2 regions of the Exiguobacterium sp. s125 genome follow, and region 2 is predicted to be linked to the other one. Evidence: a T-box and tRNA genes for the amino acid it is inferred to sense, from the RefSeq annotation. Region 2 holds a T-box; the other holds one or more tRNA genes.

Region 1 (9,926 bases), 580 kb from region 2:
CATTAAATCGATCGGCATAGTTTGTGAAGACTCCGGTTACACCGAAGTCAAGCATCCGCTCCATGTCGACTTTTTCGTTGACTGTATAGGGGTGGAGCAATAACCCACGCTCGCGGATCATCGCTGTATTTTCCCGCGTCAATCCTTTAAAGGACGGTCCGAGTCCGACTGCGTACGTCTGTAGCTCGTCGAGTGCCTCAGGCGTCATCGCTTTGACCGTCGCCGCGTCCATCAATTGAACGAGCGGAAGACGTGCATCCAGCTGCTTGACTTTCAACAAACTTTCTTGACTGAATGATTGAATCATAACTTGCCCCGGTTTGACGTGATCACTTGATAGACCATGACGTTGTAACGTTTTCAATAATTTTTCTTCCATTCCCGGGTAGACTTCAGGAGATTTTGTTTCAATATAATAGTTCGCATGTTTGCCATACGTATCAAAAATCTCATCGAGAGTCGGAACTTGAAGTCCCTTATATTCGTCCTTCGCATATTCAGGGTTCGCTGTATTGAACCAGCTTCCTGCATCAAGTCGCTTGATTTCTGCTAACGTCTTATCTTTGACGGCACCTGTTCCGTTTGTCGTCCGGTCGACCGTCTCATCGTGCATCGCAATCAGCTTACCATCCTTCGTCATCTGTAAATCGATTTCGATGTAGTCGGCTTTCAACTTTTTATGACTCAGTTGGTACGCCGTCATCGTATGTTCAGGTGCGTATCCAGAAGCACCGCGGTGGGCGATGTTGACGACTCGATTCTGATCGAGTAACCCGTGTTTCTGTTGATGTGCCGAAGCATCGATGCTCCCGAAATTTGTTGCAACGATTGCTCCTGTAAGTACGGTAACGCCAATCTGTTTCATCATGTTGGATTTCCCCCTTAAAAGTAACTTACAGACTGAATCTTACGCTATGACTGTGAAGGAAACATGTAGTTCGGATGAAGAAGCTTTTAGAAACGATGACAAATACGCAACTACTGATGTCATCCTTTTCCCAAGCAAACAAAAAGGCGTCCTCCCTATTTAAAGGAGAACGCCGCACATGTAACGTTGATTACGCTTCAAAAATCAATGATTCTGGATCTTCAAGTAAATCTTTGATGTGTTTCAAGAACGTCACGGCTTCTTTTCCGTCCACGATCCGGTGATCGTATGAAAGTGCGACATACATCATCGGGCGGTTGGCCATCCGTTCTGCATCGATTGCGACAGGGCGCAAGTTAATCGCATGCATTCCGAGAATCGCAACTTGAGGACCATTCAAAATTGGTGTCGACATCAATGAACCGAATGTCCCACCATTCGTGATCGTAAACGTCCCACCCGTTAAGTCAGACAGCCCTAATTTGTTATCGCGTGCCTTAACAGCCAGACTGATGATATCTTTTTCAATCTCACCAAAATTCTTTTTATCCGCGTCACGAACGACCGGCACGACGAGTCCGTCTGGAGCAGACACGGCAATGCCGATATCATAGAATTTCTTAAGGACGATTTCGTCGCCTTGGATTTCAGCATTCAAGTACGGCATTTTTTTCAGTGCTGCGACGGCTGCTTTCGTAAAGAAGGACATGAAACCAAGTTTGACATCGTTGTCTTTAACGAATTTTTCTTGACGCCGTTTCCGTAATGCCATTACGGCCGACATATCGATTTCGTTGAATGTCGTCAACATCGCTGCCGTCTGTTGCACTTCGACGAGACGGTTGGCAATCGTCTTACGACGACGTGACATTTTAATCCGCTCTTCCGGTTTACCTGGAGCTGCTTGTGCTGGTGCTTTCGGTGCTGGTGTTGCTTGTTTTTCCTGAACAGGTGCTTGCTCACGAGGTGAAACTTCGAACGTCGCGACATCTTGAACACGAATCCGACCGAGTGGGTCTTGCGTCGCTACTTGTGCGAGATCGATTCCTTTTTCCCGTGCCAATTTCCGAGCCGCCGGAGAAGCGATTGGACGATCAGCCGCTGACGTTTTTTCAGTTGCTGCGACTGCGACCGGTTGTTCTTTTTCAGGCTGCTTGACTTCTTCTTGTTTCGGTTCTGCTTTTGGCGCTTCTGCTTGTTTCGGCGCTTCCGCTTCTCCACCAACCGTGATGATGGCGATTGTTTCCCCGACACGCACTGTATCCCCTTCTGCTGCCATCACTTCTGATAATGTTCCCGCTTCGTCTGACGGTACTTCGATGTTTACTTTGTCCGTTTCCAGCTCAACGATTGCTTCCCCTTTTTCTACGTGATCGCCCGGTTGTTTCAACCACGAAGCGACCGTCCCCTCTGTAATTGATTCGGCAAGTTCTGGTACTTTGATTTCCATCGTTTTTGTCCCCCTATGACTATGGTTCAATCTCTGCTAAATCGCTTTCGTTACGCGTTCGTATTCGACGCTTCTTGTTCGTTCTCCGTCCGTGCTGCTGTCCGAGTCAACGCATCATGAATGATACGCGCTTGTTCGACTTTGTGACCGGTCGGATCTCCTTCAGCTGTACTCGACCGGCGTCTACGACCGATGTAACGGACTTGTGTGATTCCGTTAGGTGCGACGGACTCAAGGCGTGGTTCGATATAAGACCACGCGCCCATGTTCTTCGGTTCTTCTTGGACCCATACGACTTCTGTCACATTCGGATAACGCGCGACTAACTTTTTCAACTGTTTCGCCGGGAACGGATAGATTTCCTCGACGCGGACGATATGCAGCCAGTCATATGACTCGTCCGACTTCGCGAGTGCATCCGCTAAATCAATCGCAACTTTACCCGTTGCGAACACAAGACGTTCGACGCGTTCCGGTGATTGACCTAACCCCTCTTGTTCGACGATTCGCTTGAACGAACCCGACGTCAATTCCGACAAGTCAGATGTCGCAAGCGGATGACGAAGTAAACTTTTCGGCGTCATCACGACGAGCGGACGGACTTCGTCTTTGCCGAGAATGGCGGCTTGGCGACGCAACAAGTGGAAGTACTGCGCTGCGCTCGTGACGTTTGCGACGGTCCAGTTCTTTTCACCGGACAATGTCAGGAAACGTTCCAAGCGACCACTTGAGTGTTCTGGACCTTGCCCTTCGTACCCGTGTGGCAACAGCATGACAAGACCTGATGTTTGACCCCACTTCGCGCGACTTGCGGCGATGAATTGATCAAAGATAACTTGCCCTGAGTTTGCAAAGTCACCGTATTGTGCTTCCCACAAGACAAGTGTCTCTGGCGCAAAGACGTTATATCCATATTCAAACCCGAGTACGCCAGCTTCCGATAACGGACTGTTATAGACGGCGAATGATGCTTGCGCTGATTCTAACTCATGCATCGGTGAGAACGATTTCCCTGTTTTCACGTCATTCAAGTTAATGTTACGTTGTGCAAACGTTCCCCGCTCCGAATCTTGACCGCTGAGACGGATTGGTGTGCCATCTGACAGGATTGAAGCAAAGGCAAGCGTTTCTGCATGTCCCCAGTCAATTCCCTTGTGCGTCGTTAAAGCATCCGTTCGCCGTTTTAAGACTTTTTCAAGCTTATGGAAGACCGTGAACCCACTCGGCCATGCGAGTAGCTGGTCATTGTAATGAATCAATTTGTCCTTCTCGACCCCCGTCTCAATCGACGGAACCCCTTTGAATACGACATCCGGCATGATGCCCCCGTATTCTTTTTCGACGTTTGGTACTTTTTCGCGCGCCGCTTTCATCACATCACTAATCTCAGCTTCGATCGTTTTGACTTCCTCTTGCGATACTTCCCCGCGTTCGACAAGATCTTTTGCATAAAGGACACGCGCTGTGTCATGTTTATGGATCAACTCATACAGGACCGGGTTCGTATTCATCGGCTCATCCATCTCATTGTGACCAAACCGGCGATATCCGATCAAATCAATCAAGACATCCTTGTTGAACTTCGCACGGTATTCGCTTGCTAAGAGCGCGACTGCTAAACAGCTTTCCGGCTGATCCGCATTGACGTGGAAGATCGGAATCTCATAACCTTTCGCTAAGTCACTCGAATAACGTGTCGACCGTGAATCGGTTGGCTCTGTCGTGAAGCCAATCGTATTGTTGGCGATGATATGAATCGTACCGCCCGTGTTGTACCCCTTCAAGTTCGTCATGTTCAAGGTCTCTGCGACAATTCCTTGACCAGGGAAGGCAGCATCACCATGAATTAAAATCGCGGCTGCTTTATTTTGACTTTGCGTCGGCATCCCCTTGCCGGAGCGATCGTCTTGCGCCGCCCGCGTGAACCCTTCGACGACAGGATCGACGAACTCGAGGTGTGACGGGTTGTTCGCAAGTGTCACGCGGACGTTCGTCGATTGTTGTTCCATTTTGCGATTGAGCCCGAGGTGATACTTAACATCGCCTGTCCAACCATACGTAATTCCGATTGACCCTTCTGACGGGACAAGGTCATGATTTGGCGCGTGCTGGAACTCTGCGAAAATCATTTCGTACGGTTTCCCGAGCACGTGAGCGAGCACGTTCAAGCGTCCACGGTGAGCCATCCCGATATTGATCGTTTCTGAACCGTTCGCAATCAAGTGACCGATAATCGTATCAAGCAATGGAACCATCGCGTCGAGTCCTTCGATTGAAAAACGTTTTTGTCCGACATATGTTTTATGAAGAAACTTCTCGAACAACTCCGTTTCAGCTAGTCGTTTGAAAAGTTGTTTCTTTTGGTCATTCGTCAGTTTCGCCGTCAATGCACCTTGTTCGACTTTTTGACGTAACCATTTCTTTTCGTCTAAATCATCAACGTGTTGGAGTTCGACTGCCGCCGCTCCCGTGTATTGCGCTTTTAAGTGCTCAATCGCTTCGAATGCGTCCGAAAGACCTGCAGGTGGATCTGGACAAACGAGTGAGACCGGCATCGTCCGTAAATCTGCCTCCGTTAATCCGAACTGCTCTAATTCAAGCAATTCGTTCTCACGCGGATGATCTTTCAACGGATAAATATCTGCCGCAAGGTGACCCTTCGCCCGAATACGTTCTGCGAGACGATGCGCGGCTAAATATTTTTCGAAATCCCCTGTTTCTACGTGCACTGGTGTGACAGTTTCTGTGACCGGAGCACCGTGTGTTTCAAAATAAGCACGCGTCTCTTCGTCAATCGAAGAAGCATCTTCTAAAAATCGTTCGTACATCTCGATGATGTACCCAAGGTTCGGTCCATAAAATGCTTGTTTCTCCTGTTCCCGGCTTGCCATGTACGGTTCCCCCCGTTTCATTCATTTCACCCTTTGAGCTGCTCAACACAGCCCGTTCCCAACTCTCTACCTGTTAGCGCTTTCAAATATAGTGGCATAAAAAATCGACAGTGGCACTTCCTCTATGAATTAAGATGGATGACCACGACTGAAGGCGTTTATACCAAAGTGTTTGCCTTAGTTATTATCTTACTACTTCTTAAGCCCCAGTGCGTTTCGAATTCCCAATTTCTCTGTGCTAAATGTATAAGTTTTTCTTATGATGTCAGCATCAGTGATTTATGATACAAACATTTCTTTCACGGTAGTGTCATTTCTGCACACGAAAAGAAACGCCCATGCCTATCTTTCAGGCACCGGCGTCCTCGTTTACAACACTTTACTTAAAAACGATTGGGTCCGTTCATGTTGCGGAGAATCAAACAGTTCACTCGGAACATTTTCTTCGACGATATAGCCGCCGTCCATAAAGAGTACACGATCTCCGACCTCACGGGCGAAGCCCATTTCATGTGTCACGACAATCATTGTCATCCCTTCGATCGCCAATTGTTTCATGACTTCAAGGACATCCCCGACCATCTCCGGATCAAGTGCCGATGTCGGTTCGTCGAACAACATGATTTTCGGATTCATCGCGAGTGCACGGGCAATCGCGACCCGTTGTTTTTGTCCGCCTGAAAGTTCTCCAGGATAGTTGTCCGCTTTTTCGCGGAGCCCTACCTTATCAAGTAATGCAAGCGCACGTTCCTTTGCTTGTCCCTTTTCCGTTTTACGGACTTTAATCGGTGCGAGCATAACATTATCTAAAACCGTCTTATGCGGAAAGAGATTAAAGTGCTGAAAGACCATCCCAACTTCTTCTCGGACTTTATTGATGTCGACTTTCGGGTCCGTAATATTGTGCTTATCGATGATGACTGTCCCACCTGTAATGTCTTCCAGACGATTCAGACAACGAAGAAACGTACTTTTCCCAGAACCAGATGGACCAATGACGCAAACTACTTCTTTCTCTTCTACTTCAACGGAGATATCCTTTAGGACTTCATTTTTTCCGAATGACTTTTTTAAGTTATCTACTTGAATGATACTCATCGTAGCGTAAACCTCCGTTCCAAGAATTTCGCTAACATCGACAGCAGATAGATGATGACGAAATACATTAAGCCGACGACGGACCAGACGATGAACGGTTCAAACGTCGTCGCTTGCTGGACTTGTCCTTGTTGCGTCAAATCGGCGATGCCGATAATCGAGAGCAACGAAGTATCCTTTAAACTAATGATCGATTGGTTCGTAATGGTCGGCAACATTCTCCGAAAAGCTTGCGGTAAAATGATTTGGACCATCGTTTGACGGCCCGTCATCCCGAGCGATCGTGCGGCTTCGGTTTGACCTTTGTCAATCGACTGGATGCCGGCCCGGATGATTTCTGCAAAATAGGCCCCTGCATTGATCGCGACCGTCAAAATCCCCGCGTACATCCGGTCCATCGATAACCATTCGAGTGAGTTCAAACCAAAATAAATGAAGAACAGTTGAACGATGAACGGTGTCCCACGGATCACATCGATATAAACGATTGCGATCCCATTTAAAAGTTTTAATGGAGACAAGCGCATCAAGGCAACGATGAGACCAATCAAGAATCCTGCGATGACGGCGATGATAAAGATATATAAGGTAACTTGTAACCCATCTAAGAAAAACGGAAATGCAGCTTTTGCTACTTCCATCAGCAGCTCAACTCCCTCATCATTCACTCAATCGGGTGATTATTTTAAATAACGATCAACGATTTCGTCGTACTCGCCACTGTCTTTTAAATTCGCTAAACCTGTATTGATTTTTTTCATCAAGTCTTCGTTTTCCCCTTTAAGGACGGCAATCCCGTAATTATCACCATTTAAACGATCTCCCACGAGTTTCAGACCAAGGTTTTGTTGTTTGTTGGCATACGAGATGACTGGATAGTCTTCAATCAAGGCTGCTGCATTCCCATTTTTGACTTCCTGGAACATCGCTGGACTATCATTGAATTGTGTAACTTTAATGCCTAGCTTATCCGCGTTATCCGTTGCATACTTTGCCCCCGTCGTCCCTTTTTTAACTGCCACGCGTTCCCCTTTTAAATCATCAACCGACTTGATGTCATCATTGTTGTCTTTGACGACAAGAATCAGTCCGGCTTCAAAGTACGGGTCAGAGAAGGTAACGACTTTTTCACGTTCCGGTGTGATACTCATCCCGGCAATCGCGATGTCGAGTTGATTCGCCTGCAGAGCAGGAATGATTCCGCTAAAGTCCATCGCTTCAAATTCAATCTTGAAGTTTTGGTCGTCTGCAATCGCTTGAATCAAATCGATATCGATTCCTTTGTACGTATCCCCGTCCTTGTACTCGAATGGTGGATAGGTGACGTCGATCCCGACTTTGTACGTTTTGTCCTCTGACGATGAATCATCATTTGAACCGATGCTACACGCACTTAATACGAACAGACATCCCATCAATAAAAATAAGATAGAAAAACGTTTATTCATACTTTTTACCCCCTTCTTTTGAAGGCACGGCCCTCTATTAGGATATTTTCCTTAATAATGGTCCCTTTGAAACATGTTTTGGTAAAAAAACTGAATTATCTGAAAGAAAACTAAAAAAGTCGCGATTTTCGATCTAATCGCTTTCTAGTGGAAAGCAAACAGGAGCGACCCTGCAGCTTCGCTGTAGCGGCGCGATGTTTGCCACAGGAAGACGCTTAGGAAGGAAAGAGAGAACAAAAAAAGATAGAAAATCACATGCAAGTGACCTTCCATCTAGTTTGTCTACAGTCTGTGACCTACTAACAGGTCTTCAACTTATGGAAATGCCGCCGAGAGGACTTGAACCTCCACAGTGTTGCCACCACTAGATTCTGAGTCTAGCGCGTCTACCGATTCCGCCACGACGACATGGCTTATATGATTGTAGAATACGAAATGGACTGATTTTTGTCAATCCATTCCTTCCACTTCATACACTTTCATTTGTCATGCTGACATTACGCGCCGAACGAACGCCTCGACGACTTCATCGTATCGATCGGGTGCCTCAAAATAAGCCATTGCATGTGCCGCATTCGGAATGACGACGAGTTCCTTCTTCGTTTGGCAAGCATCATACAGTTCATAGACCATCGATGTCGGAACGAACGTATCTGCATCCCCATGAATGAATAAGATCGGTACCGCCGCCTTTTTGACTTGTTTTAATGCGGAAGCTTCACTGAAGAAGTAACCAGCCTTTAATTTCGTCAATAAACTCGTCATCGCAAGGAACGGAAAGTGCGGCAAACGATACATCCGTTTCATCTGATAGGCGAGGACTGCGTTGACTGATGTATAAGCACAGTCGGAGATAATGCCTTTGACTTGAGCAGGTAATGTTTCTCCACTCGTCATCAAAACCGTCGCGCCCCCCATCGATACACCATGTAAAAAGGTGGAAGAAGCCGTTCCAACACGTCCGACTAAATAGTCGATCCAGCGCAGACAGTCTTGCCGGTCATGCCAACCGAAACCGATGTAATTTCCGTCACTTTTTCCGTGACCACGATTGTCCGGCATCAACACATGAAAACCCGCTTGATGATACAGATAGGCGAATCCTGCTAAGTCTGTTCCGACACCACCGTAACCATGTACGAGAATGACGACTCGATCGGACGCAACGAGTGGCGGTAAGTAATGTGCGCGAAGCGTCAATCCATCATCTGCTTGCGTCGCGACGAGTTCTAACGGTTGTTCCTTAATCCATGTCTGACCCGGTTGCATCAATCGGACCATCTCGTCACTTAAATCACGGTTGTTCGTCAAGAAGGGTTTCGGATTCGTTGCGATCGCCATTTCGTAAAAGTAATAGCTTGCTGCAAGCATCCCTGAACCAATCACGCCTAAACCAATTTTTGTACCTGTTCGCATCCGGTCCTCACTCCTTGTTGTTATAGTTCGATTTCTAGTTGAGCTGACGACTCTGGATGATCATCTTGTAATATGTGCTGGCGCAACCGTTGTTCATGCTGCGCCTTACGGTAAGCGAATTCGCGAATGAGCTCTTGCCCCGCAAATCCTTCTTCAACGATTTGCGATAATAATTCGGTCTCCATCTCGACCATCTCGTCTGGATTGCGCATGACGAGGACTTGTCCGACTTGCGCAATCATTACTTCATCCGTCAGTCCGAGTGCATCATAAAAAGGTTCTGGTAACGTCATCCGGCGTGTTTCCGGATTGATGTAGATTCGCTTATATGCACCAAGCGATTGAAAATGTCGTGTCGCCATATGAAATCTCCTTAGTTGAATGTCATATCAAGCCGTGAATCTTTTCCTTGAAGCGTCACTGTTGCCGTCGCACCATTGACGAGTGTCAATTGGGGCGGCTGATGACCGATGTCGAAATCATAAAAAATCGGCAGTCCTGTCTCTGTTGCAATCATTTGGTAGACATCCAGTAATGCATAGTCTTCGATTGCCTGCCCTGCGCTTGTTCGACCAAACAAAATACCAGTTGCGTTATCAAACCAGCCGGCAAGATGCATCTGCATCAAGGAACGGTGAAGATCAGTCGCGCTGGCTTCACAGGCTTCGAAGTACCAAAGAATCGGTTCACCCTCGAGTTGTTGTTCTTGAAATGCACGGACATCGCCATAAGGCGTACCGATTAAATGACGGACG
Region 2 (9,926 bases):
TGGATTGATTTACGATTTATCTGGGATGAATGCGGTCTTCTTGACGCTAATCGGATTGATTTTACTTGCAGGTATCGTATTTGTTCGAGCAATTCCTAAAATCAATTAAGATATCTTAGACCAACTGTTTCGAAAAAGAAATAGTTGGTCTTTTTTTGCTGGACGGAATAAAAGAAATCAAACAGGGTAGTGACTTAAAGAGGTAAAATTTAATTAATTAATCAAATTAAAGAAATTTAATTTTATTTTTATGGTCTGTTTTTTAACAGGAGGTGTACCATAATGGCAAAGTGCGTTTTCATCGACGATCAGGCAACTTGGACAGCACTTATTCGCAATCAGCCGCTAGACATCTTTTACAGTTATGAATACGTTATGTTAAATGCACGAGAAGGGGAACATCCCGGGTTGATTTATTTTCAAGGAGAGGCCGGGAAACTGTTTTATCCTTTCTTAAAACGAGCTATTTTTGATACGGAGTATTGGGATTTGATTACTCCATACGGATATGGCGGTCCTGAAGTGGTGGGTGATTTGACTGAAAAGGAGTGAGCAGAGGCTCGAACTTCCTTTTATGACTGGGCATTGCAGAAAAAGATTGTCACAGAGTTGATCCGATACAATCCGTTGACTGAAAATCAGCGGTTTGCGCACCACTGGACGCAAAAAGAATTTATTCGACATACTACGAGTATCGACTTACGACCATCCGTAGAAGAAATTACACAGACATTTCATAAAAAGACGCGGAGTATGGTTCGGAAATCATTGGCTTCTGACTTAGTTGTCCGACGAGGGACACACGAAGATTTACAATCATTCATTCAGTTGTATTATCAGACGATGGACCGAAAGGATGCCTCGAGCCATTACTACTTTTCTCGAGACTACTTCGAACAGTTATTTGAGTCGACGAGCCTCTGTACGCCGCTCCTCTTGATTGCAGAACTTAACGAGGAAATCATCGGAGGTTACTTCGTTTTACTTGGCCGAGAATTTGCACATGGTCATTTGATTGGCTGTAAGCGGGATGAACATAAGGTCTATCCAAATCAACGGTTAGAATTTGAGGCTATTTTATGTGCGAAAGATGCCGGGTTGGTCGAACAGCATTTAGGTGGCGGGTATAAAGAGCGTGATAGCCTGTTCGAGAGTAAGTGTCGCTATACGGGCTATCGTTTATTTGAATATCATTTAGGAAAAAATGTTCTACTGCCTGCTCAATATGAACAACTGTGCCAGCTCTATGGAGACGGAGAGTTGGAACATTATTTTCCGGGATATCGTTCGCAACCAACACTGATTTCGAAATGATAAAAACGACAGTCCATCACTGTCGTTTTTTTTGTTAAAATCAAAAAAAGGAGTGAATGGGATGCAAACGAGGGGTTTAATCTTCGATATGGATGGCGTCATTTTAGATAGTGAAATTCGCTACTTTGGGGTACATAAAAAAATGTTTCATCAACTCGGGATTCCACTTGATTTAGTTCAATATGCGACCTTCATGGGTAAGACGGGCGACGAGATGTGGCAGGAATTAATTGAACAACATCGCTTACCGCATCAAACGGATGTGTTACTTGCACAGGAACATGACTTATTTCAACAACACGCCAAGCCGGAAGACTGTGGATTAAAGGAAGGGGTTCATGAGTTGATGAGTATCGCTCGAAGCGAAGGTTACGGGATTGCAATTGCATCATCGAGTTCGCTTGAAAAAATTGAACGCGTCATCGCATTTTATGGGTTGACAGTCGACGCCTACACGAGCGGTTTTGAAGTCCCGCGCTCTAAACCGGACCCAGCTATCTTCGAGCTGACAGCAAAACGGATGGGTCTCGCCCCAGAGTCATGTATCGTCATTGAGGACGCGGCGAACGGCATGATGGGGGCGAAAAAAGCTGGGATGGAAGTCATCGCGTTACTCGACGACCGGATGCCGGGGCAGATGTTACATCACGCGGATCATCAGGTTTCAACACATGCTGCGATTGGAGAAATTTTACGGAAACGTTGACGGTTGATTAAGATTCAGATTAAACTAACTAATAGATAGTCAGATGCAACGAACTGAAGTAGTAGTGGAGACATTCCGTTTAGAGAACTGGTGGGTGGTGCAAACCAGTCGGAACTGTCCATGAACTCGTCAGGGAGCATGATTCGTGAACAACGAGTAGCGAATCCGGTCCTTCACACCGTTATCTGTGAGTCAAGCGGTCTGTCATTGACAGACAACGTGGGTGGTACCGCGGAAGCCAAACCGGTCTTTCGTCCCTATTCTTAGGGGCGGAGGACCGGTTTTTTTAATCAGAGGAGGAAGAATAGATGTCGTATAATCATCGTGAGATTGAACCAAAATGGCAAGCGCGCTGGGAACAGGATAACGCGTTCGTAACGACGGAAGACCCAAGTAAGGAAGGCTTTTATGCCCTCGACATGTTTCCTTATCCATCGGGAGCAGGACTGCATGTCGGACACCCGGAAGGATACACGGCAACGGATATCCTCGCACGGATGAAACGGATGCAAGGGTATAACGTCCTTCACCCAATGGGATGGGATGCGTTCGGACTCCCGGCAGAACAGTATGCACTCGATACGGGGAATGACCCGCGTGAGTTCACGGCACAAAATATTGAAACGTTCAAACGTCAGTTGAAAGACCTCGGTTTTTCATATGATTGGGACCGTGAAATCAATACGACGGATCCGAAATACTACAAATGGACACAGTGGATCTTTACACAACTGTACGAAAAAGGACTTGCGTTCGTCGATGAAGTGGCAGTCAACTGGTGCCCGGCACTTGGAACGGTCCTTGCGAATGAAGAAGTCATCGATGGATTGTCTGAACGTGGAAATCATCCCGTCGTCCGTGTCCCGATGCGCCAGTGGGTCCTTAAGATTACGGAATACGCGGACCGTCTCCTCGACGATTTAGATGAACTCGATTGGCCGGAGTCGGTGAAAGAAATGCAGCGGAACTGGATTGGTAAATCGGAAGGTGCGGAAATCGACTTTACGATTGACGGCCACAAAAAACAAGTCACGGTCTTCACGACACGTCCGGATACAGTCTTCGGCGCAACGTACCTCGTCTTAGCACCGGAGCATCCATTCGTCGCGGACATCATGACAGCAGAACATCAGGCAGCAGTCGAACGTTATATCGCGTCTGTTCAGACGAAATCGGATCTTGAACGGACGGATCTTGCAAAAGAGAAGACAGGTGTCTTCACGGGTGCGTTCGCCGTCAACCCGATTTCTGGCGAACGTCTTCCGATCTGGATTGCCGACTATGTTCTTGCGACGTATGGAACAGGTGCCATCATGGCCGTTCCGGCACATGACGAACGCGATCATGAGTTTGCGAAACAGTTTGACCTTCCAATCATCGAAGTCGTAAAAGGCGGAAATGTCGACGAAGCAGCGTATACGGGAGAAGGGGAGCATGTCAATTCACAAATGCTCGACGGTCTCTCGAAGGCGGACGCAATCGAAACCATCATCGCGGAACTCGAAACGAACCAAGTCGGACGGAAGAAAATTACGTATCGTCTGCGTGACTGGCTCTTTAGCCGTCAACGCTATTGGGGCGAGCCGATTCCAGTCGTCCATATGGAAGATGGAACGATGAAGACGCTGGATAAAGAAGAGTTGCCGCTTGAACTTCCGATGATTCCTGAAATCAAACCGTCGGGAACAGGAGAGTCGCCGCTTGCTCTTGCAGAAGAGTGGCTCGACTATACGGATCCTGTGACAGGGATGAAAGGACGCCGCGAAACGAACACGATGCCACAATGGGGCGGTAGCTGCTGGTACTACCTTCGTTTCATCGATCCGCATAATGAAGAGGCACTCGCGGATCCGGAGAAATTAAAATACTGGCTTCCGGTCGATATTTATATCGGTGGGGCAGAACATGCGGTCCTTCACTTACTGTACGCACGTTTCTGGCACAAAGTGTTATACGACATCGGCGTTGTTCCGACGAAAGAGCCATTCCAAAAGCTGTATAACCAAGGGATGATTCTTGGCGAAAACAACGAAAAAATGTCTAAATCACGCGGGAACGTCATCAATCCGGATGAAATCGTCAAATCACACGGAGCAGATACGCTTCGTCTGTACGAAATGTTCATGGGACCACTCGATGCGTCCGTATCTTGGTCGGAAAATGGGCTCGACGGTGCACGTCGCTTCCTTGACCGCGTCTGGCGTTTGTTCGAACGGACTGCAGACATTCAAGATGTCGAGACGGTTGATGCCGACTTTGAACGTGTCTATCACCAGACCGTCAAGAAAGTGACGGAAGACTTCTCGAACATTCAATTCAACACAGGGATTTCGCAGTTGATGGTCTTCGTCAACGAAGCGAACAAACAGCAAGTGTTACCGCGTCACTTCCTTCGTGGATTCATTCAGTTGTTGACACCAGTCGCACCTCACCTCGGGGAAGAGTTATGGGAGCAACTAGGGTTTGAAGAGACATTAACGTATGCGGCATGGCCGACATATGATGAAACGAAACTCGTCAGTGATACGATAGAGTTCGTCATTCAAGTCAACGGAAAAGTCCGTTCAAAATTGACAATCAGTATCGACGCAACAAAAGAAGAAATCGAAGCACTCGCTTTTGCAGATGAAAAAACAAAAGAGTGGATTGGCGACAAGACGGTTCGTAAAGTCATCGTCGTACCGAAAAAGCTCATCAATATCGTAGCAAACTAATACGAATCCCCTTGCCCATGTAGTCATGGAGGAAGGGGATTGTTTTTGAATTCAGTCTCGCGTCCGCTTTTTTTTTAGTGCGCCTTCTGCTACACTGAATCAGAAACCGAGAGAGAAAGGCGATTTGTGTAAATGAAACGATCCTATATAGTCTATACAACGATTTTTGCCGTCGTCTCCGGTCTGATCCTTTGTATTCTACTCGTCTTCTCAAAACCAGAGACGTTAGTGCAAATTCAAGAGACCTTCACAAAAATCGAGACGCAATCAAAACACCAAGCGGCTGTCAAACAAGTGCCGCCAAGCCTTCCTTCTTCGATTCCGAATCCGGAAGAACCATTAATCAAGGATGTTCAACAGATGTTATATGATGATTCGATTGGTTCCTATCTTGTTGTGACGGAAGATTATCATTTCTTTGAAGTCAGTGGGACGGGCGAGCGAATCAATGCTTCCTTCCAATTGAAGAATGATGGCAAACTGTTACTCGCAGGGCTTGACGGAATGGCACTCGTTGATGGTGAAACGGTAGCATTACTGACATCAAATCAAATTCTTGTGACGATTACGCGAAAAGACGGTGCATGGTCGGAAGAAACGCGTGAAAAAATCAAAGGCACGACCATTCGAGATAATTTTCATGGGCTTGGGTACGATGCTGAAGAAAAAGAATTTTACACGATCAATAACATCCGGTCGTTAGGGCGCATCGAATTGACGTATTTTAAAATGAAGCAAGATGAAATTAAAATTGATCCTGATGCGACAGCAAAAGAGAAAAAGAAACTCAAGAAAAAGCAGAAACCTCCGTATTTGACGGTTGTTACGCGAGATCGAATCGATGCTGCAGATGGTATGCGGGCAGATGCAAAAAAAGCATTTGAAGAAAATTTCCGTCCGATTGGACTCGCAGAACGACAAGGGCGCATTTATACGTTGGACTCCGATTCCTTGTATCTTTATTCGATTGATGCGAAGGATAAGACGATCACGGGAGAATCTGCAAGTCCGAAAGTATACGGGGCAGAAGGAATCTTTGTTCAAGACAATGAACTGTTTGCTTTGGTCGAAACAGATAAATTTTCGAGCCGTTCGTTTACCCCGATCGATTGATCAAAAAAATTAAAAAGGTGTTCGTTCGTGAAAAAAATCACGAACGAACACCTTTTTTAAATTACGTCGTTTGATTGAGTAGAGCAGCATTCGTTCCGGCACAGTGTCCTGTTACAAAAGCAGCTGTAATGTTGTAGCCGCCGGTATAACCATGAATGTCTAAAATTTCTCCGGCAAAGAATAGACCGTCTGCTTTTTTCGACATCATCGTTTTTGGATGGATTTCTTTGATTGAGACCCCTCCGCCCGTGACGAAGGCTTTATCAAAATCAAGTGTCCCGGTCGCATGAAGTGGGAAACGTTTTAATGTTGTCAGCAGTTGCGTGAAATCTTGTTTCTTCACTTGCGTACAAACTTCGTCACCAAAACCGATTTGTGTGAAGAGTAATTCAAGCAAACGTTCCGGTACGAATCCCTTTAAGGCGTTTCGGACGGTTTTTTTCGGATTGGCTGCAAGCGCAGCCTGAAAACGTTCCGTCAATGCTCCGATTGATTCTTCTGGGAATAAGTCGACGGATAAATGAACGATTCGTTCGCCGGAGCGTTTGCGTTCCTTGATTGTATATTGGCTGCAACGTAGTGCGATCGGACCGCTCAGCCCGAAATGCGTAAAGAGCAAATCACCCGTGTGTGTTTTAATGGCTTTATCTTTTTTTCCGTGAACCGTCAAAGCGACGTCGCGGAGCGAGAGCCCTTGAAGTGATTTCGCTTGAATAAAAGCATCGTTCAGTAAGATCGGGACTTCGGTCGGGAAAAGTTCGGTAATCGTATGACCAGCTTTTTCAGCCCATGGGTACCCGTCACCGGTCGAACCCGTATGGGGCACGGATTGTCCACCGACTGCAACGACACAACTGTTCGCTTCAAGGCGTGTGCCGTCTTGCATGAGAACGGCTGCAAATGAACCGTCTGTGTGAAACTCGAGCGACGCGACTTCTGCATTCGTTTGAATCTCGGCACCGTGCGCTCGGATTTGATCAATCAAGACACGGACGACGTCAGCTGCTTTATCCGAGACAGGGAACATCCGCCCGTTATCTTCTTCTTTTAACGCCACACCAAACCCTTCGAACAGGTCGATGATCGACTCGTTACTGAATTGTGAAAAGGCGCTGTATAAAAAACGTCCGTTTCCTGGGATCGACTGGACGAGTTCGTCGAGCGGTTTACGATTCGTGACGTTACAACGCCCACCACCGGAAATCGCAAGTTTTCTTCCCAATTTATTTCCTTTATCGAGCAGGAGTGTTTTCGCGCCTGCTTGTAAAGAGGCGAGCGTTGCCATCAAGCCGCTCGGTCCGCCTCCGATTACGATTACATCGTACATGCTGTCACCTCATTGAATAGTTTTCTGCTTGTTCCACTTTAGCAGAAGTTCGGTCTGTAAACAAACCGTCTCTTTCTTTTATGAGAGGGGAGCGGTATAATGATTTGCAATTGTGCATCATAGAACTTGTTAATTGAGACAATATATTATAGGTTGTCAAGCGTTGAACTACCTCCACCTACGCTTCGCTTAGAGGTAGAGGATTCCTGATCTTGGTTGTTTTCAAACTAAGAGTGTCGGACAATTGACGTGTCGGAAGACACGTCTTGCCCGAAGACGATTCATCTCCCACTCACACTAGGACTACGCGCTGAACGTTTAAAAGTGGGAGTATTCTCGTCTAATTTTAATAAAAAAAGAAAGCGTGAGGGAAGTTACCATGGCCACTGTTAACAAAAAGCAATCGACTTCATCCAGTAACTCGGGATTCGTTCGTGGAACGATGCTCTTGTCTGGAGCATCACTGATTTCACGAGCCCTTGGTCTGATTTACCTGTTTCCTTTTCAGTTTATGGTCGGTGCGACCGGCATCATGTTTTATACGTATGCGTATAACTACTATGCAATCATGATCGGGCTGGCGACAGCGGGTATTCCAGTCGCCGTCTCTAAATTCGTCGCTAAATATAATGCACTTGGCGAATACGATACGAGTGAACGTCTGTATCGTTCTGGATTAAAGATCATGTCTTTGACCGGTATCGTTTCGTTCATCGCCTTATTCTTACTTGCCCCCTATCTTGCACATCGGGCAATTCCTGGCGGTGACGTCAATTCGGATTCTTACATCGATGCCGTGACGATGACGATTCGCGGGGTCAGCTTCGCGTTATTACTCATCCCACCGATGAGCATGACGCGCGGATATTTTCAAGGTTACCAATCGATGGGACCCACAGCAATTTCGCAAATTCTTGAACAAATCGTTCGAATTGTGTTTTTACTGGCAGGTGTTAGCATTGCGATTTATATCTTCGATGCGGATGCAGCATGGGCCGCAACGATTGCGACCTTCAGTGCATTCATTGGAGCAATCGGAAGTGTGGCAATCCTCGTTTACTATTTCCGGAAGCGTGCTCCCGGATTACAAGAATTACGTGACAGTCAAACGGTTCAATCACCGGAACGGCCGTTAACAGATCTTTACAAAGAACTTTTGACATATGCGATTCCGATCGTCATGGTCGGGTTATCGACGCCACTTTATCAAGTCATCGATCAAAATACGATGAACGCAGCCTTGCAAAGTATCGGGTATACACTTGAGGCAGCGGGTAACGCGACAGCGTATTTAATTGCCGACAGTCATAAAATCGTCCTGATTCCTGTTTCGGTCGCAACCGGATTGTCGTTGTCGGCAACGCCGTTGTTGACAGCATCATTCACGCAAGGCAACATGAAAAAAGTTAAAAAACAAATTTCACAAATTTATCAATTGGCATTTTTCGTCACGATTCCAGCCGTCGTCGGGATGATTTTATTGAGTCAAGAGACATTCCATGTCCTCTTCCCGAAAGACCAGGAGGCATGGGTGTATCTTTTAAGTTATGCTCCAAGTGCGCTGTTCCTAGCGCTTTACTCTGTAACGGCAGCCGTCTTACAAGGAATCAATCGCCAATACTTTACAATCATTGCGACACTTGCCGGACTAGTGACGAAGTATTTACTAAACGCACCGTTGATTCATTTGACAGGTGACGGAACGGGTGCCGGGTATGCAACGATTCTCGGGTACCTCGTCGCGACAGGGTTAATGTTCTTCCGCATCACCCAAACGGTCGATTTTCCGTTCAGTAGTGTCTTGCGCCGGACATCGTTAATCACGATCATCAGTGCCATCATGGGTATCGGTGTTGCACTCGTGAAATGGGGAATGGTTGCATTCTTGCCAGAAACGACACTTGCGTCGCTCGCGATTTTAATCGTCGGTGCGGGACTTGGCATCGTGATTTTTGCCGGATTAGCCATTTGGACGGGACTGGCAGAAGCAGTATTAGGAAGAAAATTTTCAATGAAACGAGGACGTGGCAATGCGGCTAGATAAATTGTTATCCAATATGGGGGCAGGCTCCCGTAAAGAAGTCAAACAACTCTTAAAATCCGGTGCGATTCAAGTAGATGGTGAGATTGTACTCGACCCGAAACAGCATGTCGATGTCGAGACACAAGATATTCTCATGTATGGTGAACCTGTCGTTTATCAAAAATATATCTACTTGATGATGAACAAACCGCCTGGTGTAATCAGTGCGACGGAAGACAAGCGGGACCAAACAGTGATTGAGTTATTGTTCGAGGACGTGACATACTTCAAACCATTCCCGGTCGGGCGACTGGATAAAGACACGGAAGGTTTATTACTGTTGACGAACGACGGTTCATTTAATCATGCGTTGATGTCACCGAAAAAACATGTTGCGAAAACGTACTATGCAGAAGTCATCGGTACGTTGACGGAAGAAGACGTGATTGAAGTACAAGAAGGTGTCACGTTGGAGGATGGATATAAAACGAAACCGGGGAAACTCGTAATCTTAGAGGCGACGGATGAGACATCGACTCTGGAACTGACGATTACAGAAGGCAAGTTCCATCAAGTCAAACGGATGATGCTGGCGTTAGGAAAAGAAGTGACGTATTTAAAACGTCTATCGATTGGTGAATTGCCACTTGATTCGACACTCGAACCAGGTGAGTACCGTGAACTGACGCGTGGCGAGTTAGCGCTGTTCGACTGGACACCGGAATAAGT

What was found. A T-box is a leader RNA that pairs with one kind of tRNA and senses whether it is charged. The one in region 2 lies ahead of leuS (leucine--tRNA ligase), so its partner is inferred to be a tRNA-Leu.
Region 1: it has a tRNA-Leu gene. The T-box ahead of leuS (leucine--tRNA ligase) is inferred to sense a tRNA for this amino acid. The anticodon was not compared.

What each region holds. Positions count from the first base shown of each region.
Region 1 is NZ_JACSMI010000001.1:945,977-955,902, reverse strand. It holds gene KNQ05_RS04650 (glycerophosphodiester phosphodiesterase) at 1-868, opposite strand, end outside; gene odhB (2-oxoglutarate dehydrogenase complex dihydrolipoyllysine-residue succinyltransferase) at 1,059-2,318, opposite strand; gene KNQ05_RS04640 (2-oxoglutarate dehydrogenase E1 component) at 2,369-5,230, opposite strand; gene KNQ05_RS04635 (amino acid ABC transporter ATP-binding protein) at 5,579-6,307, opposite strand; gene KNQ05_RS04630 (amino acid ABC transporter permease) at 6,304-6,948, opposite strand; gene KNQ05_RS04625 (transporter substrate-binding domain-containing protein) at 6,988-7,755, opposite strand; tRNA gene KNQ05_RS04620 (tRNA-Leu) at 8,080-8,163, opposite strand; gene KNQ05_RS04615 (alpha/beta hydrolase) at 8,242-9,171, opposite strand; gene KNQ05_RS04610 (hypothetical protein) at 9,192-9,533, opposite strand; gene KNQ05_RS04605 (S66 family peptidase) at 9,545-9,926, opposite strand, start outside.
Region 2 is NZ_JACSMI010000001.1:363,905-373,830, forward strand. It holds gene KNQ05_RS01750 (MDR family MFS transporter) at 1-109, shown strand, start outside; gene KNQ05_RS01755 (hypothetical protein) at 283-552, shown strand; gene KNQ05_RS01760 (peptidoglycan bridge formation glycyltransferase FemA/FemB family protein) at 586-1,314, shown strand; gene KNQ05_RS01765 (HAD family hydrolase) at 1,376-2,020, shown strand; T-box leader at 2,060-2,282, shown strand; gene leuS (leucine--tRNA ligase) at 2,329-4,734, shown strand; gene KNQ05_RS01775 (hypothetical protein) at 4,867-5,847, shown strand; gene KNQ05_RS01780 (BaiN/RdsA family NAD(P)/FAD-dependent oxidoreductase) at 5,909-7,174, opposite strand; gene KNQ05_RS01785 (putative polysaccharide biosynthesis protein) at 7,554-9,218, shown strand; gene KNQ05_RS01790 (pseudouridine synthase) at 9,205-9,924, shown strand.